4 regions of the Janthinobacterium sp. BJB304 genome follow, and region 1 is predicted to be linked to each of the others. Evidence: predicted binding sites of a transcription regulator. Region 1 holds the regulator's gene; each other region holds the start of a gene.
The links. Region 1 encodes FNR, which switches genes on or off when oxygen is low (the NO sensors DNR and NnrR bind a similar motif). Its sites were predicted from a motif close to TTGATNNNNATCAA; they were not measured.
Positions count from the first base shown of each region.

Region 2: the regulator FNR is predicted to act here: its motif matches at 1,625-1,638, upstream of CSQ95_RS04300 (bacteriohemerythrin).
Region 3: the regulator FNR is predicted to act here: its motif matches at 2,496-2,509, upstream of CSQ95_RS23165 (OmpW family protein).
Region 4: the regulator FNR is predicted to act here: its motif matches at 1,992-2,005, upstream of CSQ95_RS10725 (universal stress protein).

Region 1 covers NZ_PDZN01000001.1:373,003-378,048, forward strand. Annotated here, with positions in the region: gene CSQ95_RS01710 (response regulator) at 1-1,503, opposite strand, end outside; gene fnr (fumarate/nitrate reduction transcriptional regulator Fnr) at 1,743-2,501, shown strand; gene CSQ95_RS01720 (FixH family protein) at 2,626-3,150, opposite strand; gene ccoG (cytochrome c oxidase accessory protein CcoG) at 3,297-4,679, opposite strand; gene ccoP (cytochrome-c oxidase, cbb3-type subunit III) at 4,684-5,046, opposite strand, start outside.
Region 2 covers NZ_PDZN01000003.1:65,348-70,393, reverse strand. Annotated here, with positions in the region: gene CSQ95_RS04305 (hypothetical protein) at 249-1,109, shown strand; gene CSQ95_RS04300 (bacteriohemerythrin) at 1,151-1,549, opposite strand; gene CSQ95_RS29575 (hypothetical protein) at 1,859-2,014, opposite strand; gene CSQ95_RS04295 (hypothetical protein) at 2,155-2,340, opposite strand; gene CSQ95_RS04290 (sulfite reductase flavoprotein subunit alpha) at 2,471-5,005, opposite strand.
Region 3 covers NZ_PDZN01000022.1:93,415-98,460, forward strand. Annotated here, with positions in the region: gene CSQ95_RS23145 (SpoIIE family protein phosphatase) at 1-489, opposite strand, end outside; gene CSQ95_RS23150 (NAD(P)H-dependent oxidoreductase) at 670-1,260, opposite strand; gene CSQ95_RS23155 (MerR family transcriptional regulator) at 1,334-1,696, opposite strand; gene fur (ferric iron uptake transcriptional regulator) at 1,771-2,211, opposite strand; gene CSQ95_RS23165 (OmpW family protein) at 2,575-3,192, shown strand; gene CSQ95_RS23170 (MetQ/NlpA family ABC transporter substrate-binding protein) at 3,279-4,106, opposite strand; gene CSQ95_RS23175 (methionine ABC transporter permease) at 4,132-4,806, opposite strand; gene CSQ95_RS23180 (methionine ABC transporter ATP-binding protein) at 4,799-5,046, opposite strand, start outside.
Region 4 covers NZ_PDZN01000007.1:181,081-186,126, forward strand. Annotated here, with positions in the region: gene CSQ95_RS10710 (lipid-binding SYLF domain-containing protein) at 1-319, shown strand, start outside; gene CSQ95_RS10715 (helix-turn-helix domain-containing protein) at 426-1,121, shown strand; gene CSQ95_RS10720 (Crp/Fnr family transcriptional regulator) at 1,125-1,910, shown strand; gene CSQ95_RS10725 (universal stress protein) at 2,067-2,510, shown strand; gene CSQ95_RS10730 (response regulator transcription factor) at 2,739-3,455, opposite strand; gene CSQ95_RS10735 (helix-turn-helix domain-containing protein) at 3,712-4,539, shown strand; gene CSQ95_RS10740 (response regulator transcription factor) at 4,756-5,046, opposite strand, start outside.

The sequences.
Region 1 (5,046 bases):
CTGCTGCAGGCGCTGGGCGTCGCCCATGAGGCGGCGCGGCACGTCGGGCTCGACGGCAATCGCCAGTTCCAGCTCCTTTTCGCCCGCATTCATCGTCATCGTCGTGGCCAGCGTGTTCATGACCTCGTCGAGGTCGAATTCGACGGGCGACAATTCCATGCGGCGCGCCTCGATCTTCGAATAATCGAGCACGTCGTTGAGGATGCCCAGCAGCGACTGGCCCGCCACGCGCACCATGGTCAGATACTTGCGCTGTTCCGTATCGAGCTTGGTATTGCCCAGCAAATACACCATGCCCAGCACGGCATTGAGGGGCGTGCGGATTTCATGGCTCATGTTGGCCACGAAATCGCTTTTCGCGCGGTTGGCCGCCTCGGCCCGGTCGCGCTCCTGTTCCAGCTCCGCCGCGCGCGATTCGAGTTCCTGCTGCAGGCGGTCGCGCTCGCTCATCAGGCCGTTGAACGCTTCCGTCAGCTCGCCGATCTCGTCGCGCTGCTGTACGGGAACGGGGGTGAAACGGCTGCCGCTGGTGCGCAGCGCCTGCAGGGTGTCGCGCAGGCGCACCAGGGGCGAGAGCAGGCGCACGGTGACCCAGCCCAGCACGGCTGCGGCCAGCAGCGAGGCGAGGATGCTCCACAGCACCAGCCGGTACAGCACGCCGTCGAACGGTTCGAAGGCGTCGTGGAGGGGCAGCGAGGCGGCCAGCAGCCAGTTCACCGATTTCAGGCGTTTGAAGCTGTTGACGGCCGTGATGCCGCGGCTGTTGGTGCTGACCATGGTGCCTTCGCCATCGTCCTTCAGCAGCCGGGTGGTCGTCAGGTTGGCGTTCGGCACGCGCGGCTGCAGCAAACGGCTGGTGTCGGGATGCAGCACATAGCGCGGCACGGCGCCGCGCGTGAGGATGAAGTAATAGCCGCTCTTGCCGATCTTTTCCGAGCGCAGGCGCCCCAGCAGGTTGTCCTTGTACAGGCGCAGCACGCCGATCACCACGCCGGCCACCTGGCCATCGGCGGCGAGTATGGGCGCGACCATCTGCACGATGGGCATGCCGCTTGATTTGCCCAGCATCGGCTCGGTGATCATGGGCTGGCGCGTGCGCAGCACGGTCTGGAAATACTCGCGCTCGGCGACGTTGATGCCGGCGCGCCCCGCCACTTCCGGCATGTCGGCCACGACGGCGCCGTGCGCGTCGAGCACCAGCACGTCGTCGAACAGCACCAGCATCGAGCGGCGCGAATAGTATTCGCGCAATTGGGCGGGCTGGGTGATCAGTTCTGGCGGCTGCTGCCGGGCCGTCAGGGTGACGATCTGCAGCAGCATGCCCAGCTTGTCGTCGAGCTCGGCGGCGGTGCGGCTGATCAGGGACGACTGCTGGCTCAACAGTACCTTGGTGAAATCGTCGCGCATGTGCTGCACCTGGATCATGGTGACCAGCGCGATCATGGCGATCGAGGTCAGGCTGGTGGCCAGCGCGACTTTTGCTTTGATGCCGAGAGGCTTCATGATTTCCTTTTCAGTACCGGGCGGCACAGGCGGCAGATAATGCTGTCAGGAATTTTCCTATCAATACCCCAGCTTGGCAAGCGCCGCCACGCAAATTGCCCTCTCCGCATGGGCTTTTGACGATGTTGCCATATAATTAAAGTCGGAACGTCGTTTATTCAGCGAAATTGCGGTGAAATTGGCACACGGCAACCCTGTATGCAGTAAACTTGTTGTTGCATTTTCTAAAAGGTACCGACATGACTGAAGCGCTACTCACTCCAACCTCGCCCACAGTGACCGTGGAAGCGTTGCGTGCGCGATGCTCGACCTGCAGCATGCATCAATTGTGCCTGCCGATGGGCCTCGACGTGGGCGACATGGACAGACTGGACCAGATCATCGGCCGCCGCCGCAAGATCGTGCGCGGCGCTTCGCTGTTCCGCATCGGCGACTCGTTCCAGAACCTGTATGCGATCCGTCTGGGCCACTTCAAGACCTACCAGATCAATCCGGGCGGCGAAGAGCAGGTGACGGGCTTCCAGATGGCGGGCGAACTGCTGGGCATGGACGCCATCAGCGCCGACCGCCACCACTGTAATGCGGTGGCGCTGGAAGACAGCGAAGTGTGTGAAATCCCGTTTTCCAGCCTGGAACAATTGCTGGGCAATATGCCGACCCTGCTGCGCCATTTCCACCGCATGATGAGCCAGGAAATCACGCGCGAGCAAAGTGTCATGCTGTTGCTGGGCAACATGCAGGCGACGCAGCGTTTTGCCGCCTTTATCGTCAACCTGGCGTCGCGCTATGAAGCGCGCGGCTATTCGGCCAGCAAATTTCAGTTGCGCATGTCGCGCGAGGAAATCGGCAACTACCTGGGCCTGACCATCGAAAGCGTCAGCCGTTTATTGTCGAAATTCAAGAAGGAAGGCTGGCTGCGCGTCTCCAACCGCGAGATCGAGATCTTGCAGCCGGCAAAACTGAAGGCCATTACGGCCGGCACCGACGTCTGCAAGTAACAGCACCGTCAAAACCTACTGCGCGTCGTGCTTTGCGGCCTGCGATGCTCGCTGTGCTATAGCACAGCTGTGCTTCTCAGCCACAAATCACTGCCGCTCGCTACGGTTTTCCCGGCACTGTACGTTATAGTTCCTCATCCGCGTGCAGCGCGATGCTGCGTTGCAGCGGCCAGGTCCAGATGCCGGACAGGCGCCACTCGCGTTTGTCGTTTTCCACCAGCACTTGCCAGCGGCTGCGCTCGAGCATCGGCAGCGCCACGGAAAAATTGCCGGCCGCATCGGGCTGCACCAGCAGCTTGATATCCTTTTCCGGCAGGGTCGCATGCGCCAGGTGCAGCTGCAATGGCCCCTGGTACGCCTTGCCGAAGCTGTGCACGGAGCCGCTCAGGCGCGCTGCAGCGACGTCATACGACAGGGTCGTATCCATCGCCAGGTCGCTGGCGATCGTGTCGCGCTTCAAATCCTGGTTGATCGCCTTGCCCTGCTTGTAATAGTCGCCCACCACCAGCGCGTCGGGCTGCGTAAACGCGATATAGCCCATGAAGCTGCCGACGACCACGGACAGGCCGGGACCGATCATCAGCAGCCATGGCCAGCGATGCTTGTACCATGGGGCAACGGGAGGTTGCAGTTTCAGACTGTCGGACATTGTGTTCTCCTTGGGGCCGGACCCTTTGGGTCCGACCCCAGCTTTTGCTTCCGGGTTGAAAATCAAGTGACCCTAACGCATGATTGATGATACCCCTACGGCGAAATACCGGGGTCGGGCCCGGAGGGGCCGACCCCAAATCAACATCACCGCGGCACGATGAACACCGCGCTTTCGCGCACATGCAGCGACGGGTCGTCCAGCGATTGCAATTCGATCGCAATCTTGTTCGAGCCCTTCTCGCCCACGCCGTGCGGCACGCGCAGGCGGATCGGCCAGCCCAGCGTTTCCGTCGGCTGCAAGGTCACTTCCTCGCGCGTCAGCAAGGTCAGGCCCGGCAAGCCGGAAGCGCTGATTTTGAAATGCTGGCTTTGCTCCGAGGTGTTCATGATCTGCAGACGATAGACGTTTTCGATCATGCCGTCTTCCACTTCGCGTCCCATCGAACCGCGGTCGCGGATCACGTCCATCTTCAGGGGCGTGCGCAGGGCCAGCGACGTACACACGGCGATGATGATCAGGGCCAGGATGGACGTGTAGATCAGCACGCGCGGGCGCATGGCGCGCTGGCGGATCTGCTTCGAATTGAAGTTGTTTTCCATCGCATGGTCGGTGCTGTAGCGTATCAGGCCACGCGGCCGCTCGACCTTGTCCATCACGGTGTTGCAGGCATCGACGCAGGCGGCGCAGCCGATGCATTCATACTGCAGGCCGTTGCGGATATCGATACCGGTCGGACACACCTGCACGCACAGGGTGCAATCGATGCAGTCGCCCAGCCTGTCGTTGTTGCCGGCCTTCTTGCTCATGGCGCCGCGTGGTTCGCCGCGCTTGGCATCGTAGGTGATGATCAGCGTGTCCTGGTCGAACATGGCGCTCTGGAAGCGCGCGTAGGGGCACATGTATTTGCACACCTGCTCGCGCAGCCAGCCCGCGTTGCCGTAGGTTGCCAGGCTGTAGAACAAGACCCAGAACCATTCCCAGGGACCGAAATTGAGGGTGGTCACCTCGCGCGCCAGTTCCTTGATCGGCGTGAAGTAGCCGACAAAGGTAAAGCCCGTCCACAGGGCGATGGCGCCCCATACCAGGTGCTTGGCCGTCTTCTTGAACGCCTTGCGCACGGAGGGGCCCTGCTTGTCGAGGGCCATGCGCGCGCTGCGCGTGCCCTCGATGCGGCGTTCGACCCACAGGAAGATTTCCGTGTATACCGTTTGCGGGCAAGAAAACCCGCACCACACCCGCCCGGCAATGGCCGTGACGAGGAATAACAAATACGCACAGATGATCAGCAGGGCCGCCAGATAGATGAAATCCTGGGGCCACAGCACGACGCCGAAAATGTAGAACTTGCGCGTGGTCAAATCGAACAGCAGGGCTTGCCTGCCATTCCAGGTCAACCACGGCAAGCCGTAGAACGCGAGCTGGGTAAGCCATACGCATACCCATCTCCAGGTAGCGTAGCGTCCTTTGGCCTCGCGAGGGTAGATTTGCTCGCGGGCCGCATACATCTTGATGACTTGAGGTTCCATTACATCATTTCACTGGCGTCTGGGGATTCGACAGGCTCCAGACATACGCCGACAGCACGTGTACCTTGGATTCGCCGAGGAAATCGCTGAAGGCCGGCATGGTGTTGCTGCGTCCCTTGCGCACGGTTTCCATGATGGTATCGGCGCTGCCGCCGTACAGCCACACCTTGTCCGTCAGGTTAGGCGCACCGAGCATCTGGTTGCCCTTCGCATCGGCGCCGTGACAGGCCATGCAGGCGCCGAACTTGGCCTTGCCCAGCACGGATTTGACAGGGTCCGAGGTGGAACCGGACAGGCTCAGCACGTAGTGGGCCACGTTCTCGACATCTTTTTCGGAACCGAGCGCGGCGCCCATCGGCGGCATCTG
Region 2 (5,046 bases), on a different contig from region 1:
TGGTCTGGCTTGGATAGCAGTTCCACCGCAAGGCCCGGCGCGGACGGGCAGTGGAAAAGAAAGGCGCGCGATTCCTGTCACTTTTGTGAATAAGAATCATTATCAATATAGGTGATATTTGCCAAATAATCAAGCGTGTGCACCAAAGGAGTGCAGGCAGGAGTGCCGGCAGACCCGGGGCGGCGCATCGGCTTGCCTTCTGCGATAATGCAGGCGCTGACAAATATTTTCCTTAATGAAAGAAATGCATGCGTACATGGATCGCTTGTGCCGGATGGTTGTGTGTCGTCTCGCTGGGTCAGGCCCAGGAACACGCGCCGCCGCCGGCTGTTCCCGCGCCGCTGCAGAGCGCCAGCGTGCCGCCCGCCGCCGATGCCGTTGCGCCACCGCTTGCGCCGGCCACATCCGCGGCATCAGCACCCAAGGCAACGGCGCCAGCAGAGGAAGCCTTGCCACCGCAAACGGTGACGATCACGGCCACCAGCGATGCCAAGGCGCCGCACGTGCGGTTCACGGCATACCGTGAAAGTTATCTGACGGCCAGGAAAGTGTGGCAAGTGTCGAGCGGCAGCGTGGTCATGGCCCTGCGCCTGATTCCTGCCAAGCTGAGCGCCACCATCGACGATGTGCGCGTGGCCTTGCAAGGCAATGGCGCCCCCATGCCGATCAAGGTGTCGGCCGGCGGCGTGTTTGTCGTGCCGCTCAACGATGATATCGCCGCGCAGGACGGCACGTTTTTGGTGAACAAGGGCAGGGGCGAGCTGACGGCCAATATCGTGCTGCAGCCGTCCGTGGCGCGCGATGCGTGGAACGTCACGCGCGTGGGGCAGGTCTTGCGCGACGCCCGGCGCGCCGTGCGGGCCATCACGCCGTGGTACAAGCGGCCGTTCGCCAGCGACGTGCAATCGCTGGCCTTTTGCGCGGCCGAGCGGGGCAGCGCCTTGCAATTGATGGATGGAGAACAGCTGATCGCGACGCTGCCCATGAACGAGGCGGCCGTCAACGACATCAACCAGCCCGTGTTTTGCAAGATTTTCGACGGCGAAGACAAATACCCGGGACACTACCGCGTGGTCATGCCCGAGCAGGCGACAGTGCTGTTGCTGTAGCGGCTAAGAGTCACCCCTTTAAAGATGTGGCTCTTAAGTACCTAGTTGGGCTGGCGCTGCACCAGTTCCAGCGCCGCCGCCAGGGCCAGGTCCATGGTGGCCTGGTGGAAGATCAGCCACTGCGGCAACAGCGACAGCGCATGGCGGCCCTGTTCCAGGTCGCCTTCATCGACGGCGGCCCAGGCATGGTGCAAGCCGCTGAGCACGCGGGCATGCTGTTCGCGGTGGTTGGCCAGCGAGGGAAAGCCGATTTGCTCCATCAAATCTTCTTCCTCGCGGAAATCGCGTTCGACGGCCGCAATCAGCTCGCGAAACGCCACGCTGAAATGCTGGTCGCTTAATTGCCCCAGCCGTGCCAGCTCCTGAAACAGCGCCTCATGCGCCTCGTCGATGGCGGGAACGCCCAGCGCCATCTCATCTTTCCAATCCGATTTACCCATGCCGATGCCCCCGGTGAAGTCCGTCGCGGCGCGAAGCGGACTGTTCCAGTGTGGACGCAGCGAAGGGCGAAATCCATGATCTGGATCAAAAGTATGGTGAAGAGGGGAAGAGGAAAGCCGCCGGCGAAGAGAACAAATTCCCACCCGCAACAAAGCGGTTTTTAACGATGCGCCGTGTTACCGAGCGCCGCTGAAAAACGCCGCTGGCAAGGCGTCGTGCCGAAGGCAGTACGAATGTACGACGAGGCACGGCAACGCAGTCAGCGACGTTTTCTCAGCCGCGCGTCTTATTGTTCTCAGCCGCGCGTCTTATTGCTTGGGCCAGTGGGCCCACATGCCCTGCGCATCCACATTCGGCACCTGCATCTGCTGTCCGGCCGACGTCTGCATCGCATCCCTCAGCACGAGGGGCACGAGCATCAGGGCCGACAAGGCAAGGCAGAGCAGCACTTTGAGCGTCAACATGGTCGTCTCCCGGTGTCCCGGCGGCGGCGCGGGGATGCGGCGCCTGCCGGTCACGTCTTATGTACTACCATGCTTGCAGTTTAGTTCATCTGATTGAAACTTCAACTAGTTGCTGTGATGCACTGCACCAGTGACGCCTCTTATTTGGCCTTGCGGCTGCGCCGCGGCTTGCCTGCGGCGGGCAGGAAGGAGTCGAACCACACTTGCGTCAATTGCCGCGTATTTTTCGCCGCCTCGCGCTTGACGGCGGCCGTGGCGTGGCCGCGCGCCGTGTTGGCGACGCGGTTGGCGGCGCTCAGGTACATGCTCATCCAGGGGTTTTTCATGGCTAGCCTCGCAAACAGTGGGTGGGGGCGGCGCGGATATGCCGCCATGCCGCTACTGTAGTCCGATGGCCGGCGCTGACCGTGCGGCGGCCCACATAGCCGGGCGGCGCTGGCAATGTGCTGAGGCAGATCAATACACGTCGCGGCGGTAGCGTCCGGCCGCCAGCAGGGCGTCGAGACCGTCCTGGCCCAGCACTTCTTGCAGTACAGCATCGATTCCTGCCGCCATGCCTTGCAGGCTGCCGCACACGTAGACGATGGCGCCTTGCGCCAGCCAGTCGCGCAGCTCGCCGACGTTGGCGCGCAGGCGGTCCTGCACGTATTCGCGTTTGCCGCCCTCGTTGCCGTCGCGCGAAAAGACACGGTCCAGGCGCGCCAGGTGGCCAGCGTCCAGCCAGCCTTGCAACTCTGCGCCGCAGACGCTGTCAACAGCTTGCTGGCGCTCGCCGAACAGCAGCCAGTTACGGGCCAGCCCCGCCCGCTGACGCGCGCGCAGGTGTGCCCGCAGGCCTGCCAGGCCGGAACCATTGCCGATATAAATGCAGGGCACGTCGACCAGGGCGGGCGCGAAGGCGGGATTGGCTTGCAGGCGCAGGCGGATGGGGCTGCCTGTCGGGGCGAAGCGCGTGAGCCAGCCGGAACAGAGGCCGTACCCGTCGTTTTCCTCGCCCGTATGGCGTTCCTGGCGCACCAGCAATTGCAGTTCACCATCGGACGGCAGCGACGCGAGCGAATAGCTGCGCGGCGCATGCTGGGCGCTCTGCGCGTCGCCCTCGCTGCCATCCGCGTTGCACCCGATGATTTCCGCCAGCGCGCCCGCTTCCCAGGCAGCATCGGCGGGGCCCGTCAAGGTGATTTCATGCAGTTCGCCGCCCAGGCTGCCCGGGTTCAGCAGCACGCGGCGCGCCAGGCGCCATTCGGCGTACGACGCTTCTTCCTGTACGCCGATGGCGTCGATGGCGCTGCCGCTGCAGCGGACCAGCGCTTGCGACCAGGCGGCCAGGGCGGCGGGGTCATGCTTGTCCACTTCGATCAGCGGGAACAAGGGCGTGGCGCCCAGCGCTTGCAATTGTTGCGCCAGCGCATGGCCAAAGCCGCAGAAGGCGCCGTAATGGCGGTCGCCCAGGGCCAGCATGCCGAATTCCAGGCCGGCCAGCGGCGTGCCCGCCGTTTGTTGCAGCAGGCGCGCGAAGCGGCGCGTGCCGTCCGGCGCCTCGCCTTCGCCAAAGGTGCTGGCGACGATCAGGGCCCGTTCGTACTGGCGCAATTGCGCGGGATCGAAACGGTCCAGCGACTGCACATCGACGGCCACGCCCGCCTGCTGCAGGGCGCGCGCGCTTTCCAACGCCAGGCGCTCGGCCTGTCCCGACTGGCTGGCGTAGGCCACCAGGGTGGGCAAGCCTATATCTTGCTTGCCCGGAATGCCAGCCAGCAGAGCGCGCTGCGCTTGCACAGCCCGCTTGGCCTTGCGGCGGCCCAGGTACAGCATCCAGCCCGTGACGGCGAACAGGGGCAGGCCCAGGCTGGCCAGGGTGACGATGATGCGGCCGGGCAAGCCAAAATACGTGCCCATGTGCAGCGGATAAATGATGTTGACGAGGCGTGCACCCAGCGCCTGCTGGCTGTACGGTTCGTTTTCCGTGAGAGTGCCATTGGCCGGCGCAATGCTCATGCGGCTGCGCGCCCGTTCGTGCGGCGCATCGCCGGCCAGCCACGTGAATTGCACGGCTTCGCCGGGGCGCACGGGCAGACGCACCGTAGCCAGGGTCCAGCCGGGGGCGTGCTGCTGGAAAACGCTCCAGGCCAGGCCGATGTCGGCGACAGGCGATGGCTCCTGCGGCGCCCCTTTCTTGCCGGGCGCCTGCGCCGTGCGCGGGGGCTTGCCGGCCCAGGCGTCGATATTGTCGCGCACCACGTCATAGCTCCAGTAGATGCCCGTCAGGGTCAGCGCCACATAGACGACCAGGCACCAGGTGCCGGCCACGGCGTGCAGATTCCACAAAAAGGAGCGGCCTTTTAATGCAGGGTCGAAGGTCAGCCAGGTGCGCCAGTCCAGCGGACGGCGGGGCCAGCGCAGGTACAGGCCGGACAGTGCCAGGCCCAGCAGGCACAGGGCCAGCGCGCCCGCCACCTGCCGGCCCGGATCGCGCGGCAGCAGCAGCCAGCGGTGCAAGGATTCCGTCCACTCGAAAAATGCCGCGCCCGCCAGCGCCGGCTGGGTCGCGCCCGTGTACGGGTGCAGATAAACGGACTCGCCGCGCCGCTGGCCGTTCTTTGGCGCGAAAAACAGGCGTGGCGCCGCGCCCGCCTGCGCATACATGGTGACCGAGGCCACGCGCTGGCCGTGTTCGGCTGCGGCAATGCTGCTCAGCTGTGCCGGCGTCAGCGGTGCGCGCGTTTCCACGGGGACATGGCGCACGCCGGGGTTCATAACGTCGAGCAATTCATCCTTGAAGGCCAGGGTGGCGCCGCTCAGTCCGATGATCACCAGCACCGTGCCGGCCGTGATGCCGATGAACCAGTGCAATTGAAACCACACCTGCTTCCAGTTCCAGTGCCAGCGCCGTTGTTGCGCGACGGCGGCAAGCTGGCGCCGCTGGCCGGTTTCCGGCGCCTCATCGGCGCCGGCGCGCGGCAGAGGGTGTGGAAGGGAGGAGGTCGTCATGAAGCGGCTTTCGATAGCGCCGCCATGCGGGGCATCAGGCA
Region 3 (5,046 bases), on a different contig from region 1:
GGTGCGCAGCAGCGCGCGCTGGATCACGCTGGCGTAATCGATGCTGTGCATGATCTGCCGGTTCTTTTCCGCCTGCATGGTGGCCACCACGTTCATCAGCTGCAGGCCGAAGCCCACGCCGGCCAGCGCGCCATCCTCGGTGATGATGAAGCCGTCGGCCAGCGCCTTCTCTCCCGCTTCCACGGCGCGGAAGGTGAGGTCTTCGATGCTCATGGCGCCATCGACGATCAGCGGTTCCTTGTCCATGAAGGCGATGCAGCTCTTCTTGCCGTACACCTCGTGATAAAAGGGCTTGGACATCTGCGACATGAAGATATTGCGGCTGATCAAGCCGATCGGCTTTTGCTGTTCCGTGACGGGCAGGCTCATCATGTCACGCCGTTCCGTGAACAATTCCAGCACGGCGAAGTTGCTGGCGTCGGCCTGCACCGATTCCGTGGGAACGCACAGATCAAGCGCCACGGACGTGCGATAACGGGGAAGATGCAATCGAGAAGCGTTGAACTCCACAGCGGCTACCTTTACATGACGATCGGACCTTTGTTGTCGCGAGAGCAAGGCGACTGACAAACAGGCAATATCATCATGGTAGCCGCTGAATATGACGGCTTGATTACCGGCTTGTCAAAACCGTATGCAAGATGGCTGCATGGCAATCCGTTGCCGGGCTTACAGACGCCTGGCCAGCGCCTGTGCCTGCTCCAGCCAGTGCGCGCGCTGCGTGCCGGTGGAGTCGATCATGGGGCCGAAGCAGGCCACCTTGACGGGCTTGACGCCGCAAAATTCCAGGGTCGTCTTGCGCAGCTGGTGAATGCCGGGCATGTGGTAGACCCAGCGGAAGTACCAGGGCGGCGTGTCCATCGCCACCAGCAGCTGCGCCGTGCGGCCCTTCAGCAGCTGGGCGGGAAAGGCCTTGCCCGGGCGGTATTTGAAGGCAAAGCCGGGCAGGAAGATGCGGTCGACAAAGCCTTTCAGCAGGGCCGGCGCGCCGCCCCACCAGATCGGGTAGGCGAACACCAGGTGTTCGGCCCAGCTGATGGCTTCCTGCGCGGCCAGCAAGTCTGGCTCCAGCGGCTGCACCTGGCGGTAGCCTTCATGCAGGTTCTGGTCGAAGTCCAGCTGGCCCAGGCGCAGTTCGCGCACGGTATGGCCTGCGCTGCGGGCCGTGGCGGCGTAGGCCTCGGCCAGGGCGGCGCAGAAACTGTCGCTGGACGGGTGGCCGAGGAGAATTAAAATGCGCTTCGGTGTAATTTTGCTCATGCTGCAGGCTTTCCGTTAAAGAAGAGCTTGCATGCTAAAGCCTGCCCCTGGGGGCAGAGTCAAGCGCGCAGTGTCAGGCTGCCTGCAGTTGCTGGCGCGCCAGGCAGTCGCGGATTTCCGTATCGATGTCGGCCAGCTGCGCGTCGAGCTGGCGCAGGCGGGCGATATCCTGCCGCACCTGCGCGCGCTTGGCGTCGATGTGCCGTGACAGGGCAGCCCAGTCCGTATCGTCGCCGGCCAGGACGGGCAGCAGTTCGGCCAGGCGGAAGCCCAGGACCTGCGCCTGGCGTATCAGTTTGACCTGCGCCAGGTCTTGCTGCGTGTAGACGCGATAGGCGCCGGAACGGCGCACGTCGCCCAGCAAGCCCAGCGCTTCATAGTGGCGCAAGGCCTTGGGCGAGGTGCCCGCCAGGCGGGCGATTTCTCCGATGTACATGCTTGTCCCTTGTTGAGCTGTGGCGCATGCAGTGTAGCGCAGGTGGCTTGCCAGGCGCTACCTTCCGCGCTGCCTCAGGAGGCTTTGCGCGGCGGGACTTTCTTCGCCGTGCATTCGGCGCAGGTGCCGTACAGCGACAGCGCGTGCTCGTGCAGCACGAAGCCCCGTTCGGCGGCGATCTCGTTCTGGCGCAGTTCGATGCCTTCGTCGACAAATTCATCGACCTTGCCGCAACCCGTGCAGACCAGGTGGTCGTGGTGCTGGCCTTCATTGAGTTCGAACACGGCGTGGCCCGATTCGAAGTGCCGGCGAAACAGAATGCCGGCCTCGGCAAACTGCATGAGCACGCGGTAGATGGTGGCCAGGCCCACGTCGATCTTTTCAGCCAGCAAGAGTTTGTAGACATCGTCCGCACTCAGGTGCTTGATCGTGCCTTCCTGGAACAGCTGCAGAATCCGCAAGCGGGGGATGGTCACTTTCAAGCCCGATTCACGCAGTTCCCTCAATATATCCATGTCTCCCATTCCTTTTTGTAGTCGCTGAGCGAGGTAAGCCATTATATCGCAAATGATAATCATTACCATTCTCATGTGTGCACTGGAAATAGTATGCTGCAGGGGCAGGCGGCAATCCAGTGACATCGGCGCAAGTAACCATTGCGCGGCGCGCAATTTGTCCCGGCATTGTGCGGCTGGCTGGCCGCTGAAATGGGCGGCATGCAAGCGTTCACGCTGCATTGCCGCATTTTCTTGACCTGGGCAAAGGAAAAAATCCGTCTAGTGATGCCATCTAGCACTATTTGATGTGGATCAAAGTTTTTGTTGCACTGCACTCTTAGACTTCGCAGCGTTACTTAACGACAAAAAGAGGGAACTAGAATGAAAAAGTCCGCAACTGCAGCAGCAATCGTCCTGGCCGCCATCGGCGCCTTCGCCGGCAACGCAATGGCACAGGAAAGCCCATGGCTGGTCCGTGCCCGCGCCGTGCACATCGATCCGGCCAACAAATCTGCTCCTGTTGGTGGCGTCGGCGCATCCGACCTTATTCACGTCAGCAGCAAGACGATTCCTGAAATCGATATTTCGTATTTCTTCACGCCTAACATCGCTGCCGAGCTGATCCTGACGTATCCGCAAAAGCATGACGTTACCTTGTCCGGCACGAAGATCGGTACTTTCAAGCATTTGCCGCCGACCCTGTCGCTGCAATACCACTTCATGCCTGAAAAACAGTTCAGCCCATACGTGGGTGCCGGCGTGAACTACACGAATATCTCGGACGTGAAATTGCTGAACGGCGCAGGCCGCCTGGAGCATGACAGCTGGGGCTACTCGCTGCAAGCCGGTGTCGATTACAAACTGGACAAAAACTGGTCGCTGAACTTCGACATCAAGAAAGTACAGATCCGCAGCGACGTACTGGCCGGCGGCGCCAAGATCAGCGAAGTCAAAGTCGATCCTATCCTGATCGGCGTAGGCGTCGGCTACCGCTTCTAAGCAAGGCATGACAGCGCCCGCAAGGCGCGGACAGACAATAAAAAAGGACGGCCTTGGCCGTCCTTTTTACGTTTGGTGCACGCTGTTTATTTTTTCAGCGTCTTTTCCAGCGCCAGCTGGTAGTCCGTCTTTTCGTAGCCGGCCAGGTATTTGTTCGTCGCGTCGAGGAAGGCGCGCGAGCGGTAGGCCGCTTCCAGGTCCTTCACCCATGGCTTGGCCTTGTCGGCCGTGCGGATGGCGACCAGGTTGATATAGCTGTCCGAGATCTTTTCCACGCTGAGGGCCGACGTCAGCTTCATGCCGGCGGCCAGGGCGAAGTTACCGTTCACAAAGGCGTAGTCGGCGTCTGCCAGCGAACGTGGCAGCTGCGCCGCTTCCAGCGGCACCAGTTTCAGCTTCTTCGGGTTCTCCAGCACGTCGCGTTCGGACGCGCGCAGCGGATCGACGTTCGGTTTGAGCTTGATCCAGCCCATCTTGGCCAGCATCACCAGCGCGCGCGCCTGGTTGGTCGGGTCGTTCGGCATGGTGATGGTGGCGCCGTTCTTCACGTCGGCCAGCGTCTTTTGCTTGCCGCCGTACAGGCCGATCGGCATGGTCGGCACGGTGATCAAGGAGCTCAATGGCAGCTTGTTATCGGTGGCGAACTTGGTCAGGTAGACGATGTGCTGGAACACGTTGGCGTCCAGCGAGCCTTCGGCCAGCGCGTAGTTCGGCTGCACGTAGTCGTTGAATTCGACGATCTTGACCTTGTAGCCCTGTTTTTCCAGGATAGGCTTGATGCCCAGCTTCAGCTGGTCGGAATACGGGCCGGAGCTGGTGCCGATGACGAGTTCTTTCGGGTCCTTGGCGTGGGCGGCGGTGGCGAAGGCCAGGCTGGCGGCGGCCAGGAGCAAATTACGGCGAAGGTGGTTCATGCAGGTCCTTGTTTCTGAATATGAATTAACGTTTGTCGAGGCGCTTGGCGATGCGCGTGCCGGTGAACTGGATGGTTTGCACCAGCACGATCAGGATGGCCACGGTGGCGACCATGATGTCCGTCTCGAAGCGGTAGTAGCCGTAACGGATGGCCAGGTCGCCGATACCGCCGCCGCCCACCACGCCGGCCACGGCCGAATACGACAGGAAGCTGATCGACAACACGGTCAGCGCCAGCACGAGGCCGGAGCGCGCTTCGACCAGCAGCACGCGGAAGATGATCTGCATTTCCGACGCGCCCATGGCGTGCGCCGCTTCGATCACGCCGCGCGGCACTTCGCGCAGGTTCTGTTCCACCAGGCGCGCCAGGTAGGGAATGGCGGCGAACGACAGCGGCACGCTGGCCGCCAGCGGGCCGATCGAGGTGCCCGCGATGATGCGCGTAAACGGCGTCAGGGCGACGAGCAAAATGATGAAGGGGAAGCTGCGCACGGTATTGACCAGCCAGCCGAGGATCGTCGACAGCGGACGGTTTTCCAGCGACTGGCCTTCCGAGACGAGGAACAGCAAAATGCCCAGCGGGCCGCCGATCAGGATGGCGGCGGTCAAGCCGATGCCCAGCATGGTCATGGTCTGGCCCAGCGCCACCCAGATTTCCGGCAGCAGGTTGACGACGTTATTGATCGATTCTTCAAACATGTGTTGCATCCTTCCATGCGGTGGCTTCAAACGCCTCGGTGCCGTAATACGCCAGCTCGCGTCCCAGCGCCGTCTTGCGCGGGGTGGCCGTGTCGCTCAAGTCGAATTGTTCGGCGATGGCGCCGTTTTCCACGACGGCCACGCGGTTGCAGATGGCGCCCAGCACCGACAGCTCGTGGCTGACGATGACGATGGTCACGCCGAGGCGCGCATTGATGTCGCGCAGGGTGTCGAGCAGGG
Region 4 (5,046 bases), on a different contig from region 1:
TGACAAGGCCATTCAGCGGTTCACGCAGCGAAATAATTTCTCCATGGGTGCCGATACGGGACTAACTGTCGCCAATTGGAAAAGGGTTGCCCGCGGGTCAATTGGCAAAGGAGACGTGATTGCCTGGTCAAGCGCAAGAGGGATCTTTGCCGATGTGGCAGCCGTGAGCGTGGATGACATCCGCTACGATGAAAAAATGACAGATGCTTACTATCACAGGAAGTTGTCGGCCAACGACGTGCTCAGCGACCATGTGAGCAACAATCAGGCGCAAGGTCTGCAACAGGCGCTTGGCGCAGTCAGTGCGCCGAACAAATAGAGTAACAATAGCCGCCTGCCCGCCGCCGCGGATGCACGAACTGTTCCCGTCAAGCGCCACATCAACACAGGGTCAGTATAGTTGACTCGCCTGCCCAGGAGGAATGATGCACAACGACACAGCCCCCGCCGCCCATTCGGCTCGCGCCTTCGGCGTGCGTCAATTTGACAGTGAGCGAATCGATGGTCGCTGCAACCGGGTACGACGCAAGGCGTTCCTGTATCGTGCCGGCGATCCCGTTGCCGAATGCGTATTTGCCGTACGCTACGGAAGTTTCAAGCACTACCGCGCCGATGGAACTGGTGCACAAAAAATCACCTGCTTTCCTGTATGCGGCGACTTCCTGGCACTCGATAGTATTGGGCAGACAAAACATCTTTGTACGGCCATCGCGATGGAGGACAGTGAAGTGTGCGAGATTGGCTACGCCACGTTGCGCCAGCAGCCGCTCTTGTTCCATAGTCTCATCCGTCAAAATATTCTGGATATCCGCAATACCTCTCTACAACTATATCGCAGTCCTGCGGAACAGCGCCTCGCCACCTTCTTGCTACGTCTTGCCCGGCAGTATGGTCAACAGGGCGACGCGCCGACACGCTATCGCTTGCCGATGTCACGCCCCGACATCGCCAACTATCTGCACCTTGCCCCGGAAAGTGTCAGCAGACTCCTGCACCATTTCAAACTGGCGGGCCTCATTTTGCTTGAAAACCGGGACATCGTTATCACGGATCTGCCAGCACTTGAACAAATGGCGCTGGCGACTGGCAACCGCTCGCTTAGCCACTCTATGGGGAGTTGACACATGTCCACGGCAGCCCATCTCACTGATGACGGGACGAAGCCCTTCTCATGCCTCGATTGCCACGCCCGCGAACGATGTTTGCCTGCAGGCATGAACGATACGGACTGCGCCAAGGTCGAAGGATTCATACTGCAGCAGCATCACCTACGGCGGGGGGCAACCCTGCAAAGCATACATGAACCGGTACTGGGGCGCCTGTATGCCATTCGCCATGGCCAGTTTAAATCCTATCAATTGGACCATCGAGGAGAGCAGTGCATTACCAGACTGTCAGGTAATGGCGACTTGTTGGGACTCGACAGCATTAGCCTTAAGCACTATACGGATACCACGACAGCTGTCTGCGACAGCATAGTATGCGAGTTTTCTTATGTACAGCTGGTAGAAACGGGCCAGCACTTTCCTGGACTGTTCTTGCGCCTGGAACAGATGCTGAGCAAGGAACTGGCTCGACTGCAAGACCTTACTCTCCTGCTCAGATATCACCACGCAGAACAAAAGTTCGCTCAGTTCCTGTTGCAGCTGGTTTGGAAAGAGACACAACAAAATGGCAAGGGGCCATACCTGGACCTCGTGTTATCGCGTAAAGAAGTTGCGGATTATCTAAGTCTGACCCATGCAACCATCGCCAGACTGCTAAGCCGCCTGCAGCGGCTTGGCATCCTGTCAGTGAGACATCGTCATCTTCAGTTGCTCGACATGCCAGCCTTGAAGCAGATCGCTGCGGGGCAATATGCTCCATCTCAGGCGACGCCTGAAAGCACACTGGCACATGCAACATTCTGAGTATCGGAAACATCGCCATGGCACCATGAATGAGCATTGACATACGATGGACAACTATTACGGTTGTCAATGCACGTTGGATTGATCCTGATCATGGTTGTGCCAGAGTATCAGCGCCACATTCTCATTCCCCGTCAAAAATAGAAGGTGAGCAATATGTTCAAACACATACTCGTCCCCACCGATGGCTTGCCAGCTTCCAGGCCGGCCATTCTTTCAGCCATCGCGCTGGCATGCTCCTGTGGCGCCCGCATCACCGGCATACATGTAGTACCCGACTTTCACGTCTTGACTCCGGATCCCGACATGCTCGAAGCGACGCGTGGCAGCTACCTGGAAGATAGTGTCGCCGCTGGTGGCAGGATACTCAATTTCATCACTGAGCGTGCACGCGAAGCTGGTGTCGAATGCACCACTATTCTGAAACGCTCCGATCACCCTCATCAGAAAATACTCGACGCTGCCAAGGAAAATGGCTGCGACTTGATCGCGATGGCACCCCATAGCAAGTTCGGCATGAAAGACGTGTTGCTAGGGAGCGAAACCCACAAAGTATTGTTACACAGTCCGGTGCCGGTACTGGTGCTCCGCGCTGCGTAATCCAACCAGATCCGGCGCTAGGGAGCAGCGTCCCCATCAAAAGCGTCTTCCGCCGTGATGCACAGCCACGCCCAAGGAGACGTCTCCTCTTCAGCTCTCCATGAGTGCTGATGGAAAAGTAATGCGCCACACGTCGGCTGGCGCTCATGGAGCAGACAATGAGCGGCGGTATTTCCATCGAAAAAATGGTAGCCTGATATCACGGTACTCCTGCGACACCATTCCCGCTTACAGCATGCCATGCTCCAGCGCATAGCGCGTCAATTCAGCGTTGCAAGACATCTCCATCTTGCTCAGAATGCGCGCACGGTAACTCGTCACAGTATTGGGGCTCAGCTGCAGCATTGCCCCGATGCGTACCAGCGATTCGCCTGCGGCAATCAGCAGGAAAACCTCCATTTCACGCTCCGATAACGCCTCATGCGCCCCGCTCGCCCCCTTCTTGCCGATCAGCGTTGTCAGCCGCTCCGTCAACGCTGCGCTGATATACCGGCCACCGGATGCCGCCTTGCGCACTGCCTCGATCAAGATGCCCGTCGACACATCCTTGGTCAGGTAACCTGCCGCTCCCAGGCGCAGTGCACGCAAGGCGTAGACTTCCTCTGAATATGTGCTCAGCATCAGTACGGCCATGCCGGGCTTCACGACACGCAACGATTTCAAGAGCTCCAGGCCGTTCTTGCCAGGCATGACGATATCCACCAGGGCAACGTCAAATTCCTCGCTGGCGACACGCTCAACGGCTTCCTGAAAATTCCTTGCTTCGCCGCCGATGCGGATGTCTGGTGCCATGCTCAGCATTAAGCCGACGCCATTGCGCACTATGGCATGATCGTCAACCAACAGCACACGAATGCCTTCCGCTTCCATAGCCCGCATCCATTCAGTGAAAAACAGCATTTTATTTTCCGCTGAACTGGCAACCACGTCAACGGATGCTTCCATGCCATCGGAAGGACATGCATGCAAGGACAATCAAGTTGGTCCAGCAAAACATCGGAGCGATGAACAGTCATGAAATCTGGTGCCCGCTGTTTGCCGTCCGTAGGTGATCCCCCACATCAACGCACCAGATAAATCACTACGCAAAGCTAGGTCTTTATCTTATATCGGGCGAACACATCCGCGCACATACTATGTCAAGAGGGAATCAGAAGAAAAATCAACTCCTTGACACCACTTGCCAGGACTGGGGAAGTAAATGAACACATTCCACACTTTGCTCTCGTTACGAGAGACCTCCCATTCTCCAACCAGTACGTGCGCTAAATGCAGCTCCCGGATTCGTTGTCTACCGTCCGGTTTGGATGAGCGCTATATAACGCAACTCGACAAGATCATCGGCAAACGTCGCTGGATAGAACGGAACGATCTGCTCTTCCGTGTCGGCGAACCATTTCAAAACTTGTATATTATTCATTGCGGCCAGTTCAAGACATTTCAGGATAATATGCGTGGAAAACAGCATGTCACCGGCTTCCATATGGCTGGTGAGTTACTTGGGATGAGCGCGATCAGCAGCGGTTTCCAGGACAACAATGCCATGGCGCTCGAAGACAGCGAAGTTTGTGAAGTTCCTTTCCTGCGCCTGCAAGAACTATGCGCTGAAGTCCCGGTACTGCAGCAGCACTTCCACAGGATGCTGAGCGATGAAATTAATCGCGAGCAACGCATTATGCGCTTCCTGGGTAGCAGGGCCGAACAGCGTTTCGCCATTTTCCTGCTTGACCTGTCAGCGCGCTATGCCGCGAGAGGATACTCAAGTAGCCACTTTCAAGTACTCATGTCACGCGAAGACATAGGCAACTATATGGGGCTGACCATGGAAAGCATCAGCCGCTTGATGTCGAAGTTCAGGAAAAATGGCTGGATTGACACAGATGGCAAGAATCTGCGTATATGCGATTACGGCGCCATCGAAACAATCGCCAACGACGACGACATCGAAGGGCAAGATATCGCCACAACATTGTTGCGCAAAGCCAAGGCAAGACAGCCCCTCAGCTCAAAAGCAACGGCCAATCATTGAACCCTCATACCATCCTGCCTTCAAGCGCGGCGCGCCGATACGCACACCACCATCAGCTTGCATTTCAAGTCACTGTATCGCCTTCGCGCTGGCCCAACATCTGAATCTGCCCCAGGCATTGCCAAGCGCTTCATACAGTTATGCTCAACCGTAGTCGCATTTGGGCGGCATCACAGATGGCGTCATTCCAGGTGAAGGATGTCATCCATTACCCATCTAGCTATCGCCGAGAATTGACGGGCCTATGCCATTTTCTATGGCAAAGCGGGTAAGTTGCACATTATTCTTGGCGCCCGTTTTTTCCAGCAAGCGGGTTCGATAGGTAGCAATAGTATTGGGACTCAAATGCAACATCTGCGCGATGCTGCCGAGATCTTCACCTGCCGCCAGCAAACGCAATACTTCCAACTCCCGGTCCGACAACTTCTCATAGCAGCTCAGCGCGCTGCCACCAATCATATTTGCAATCTTCTCCGTCACAGCCGGGGTAATGTATTTCCCCCCGGC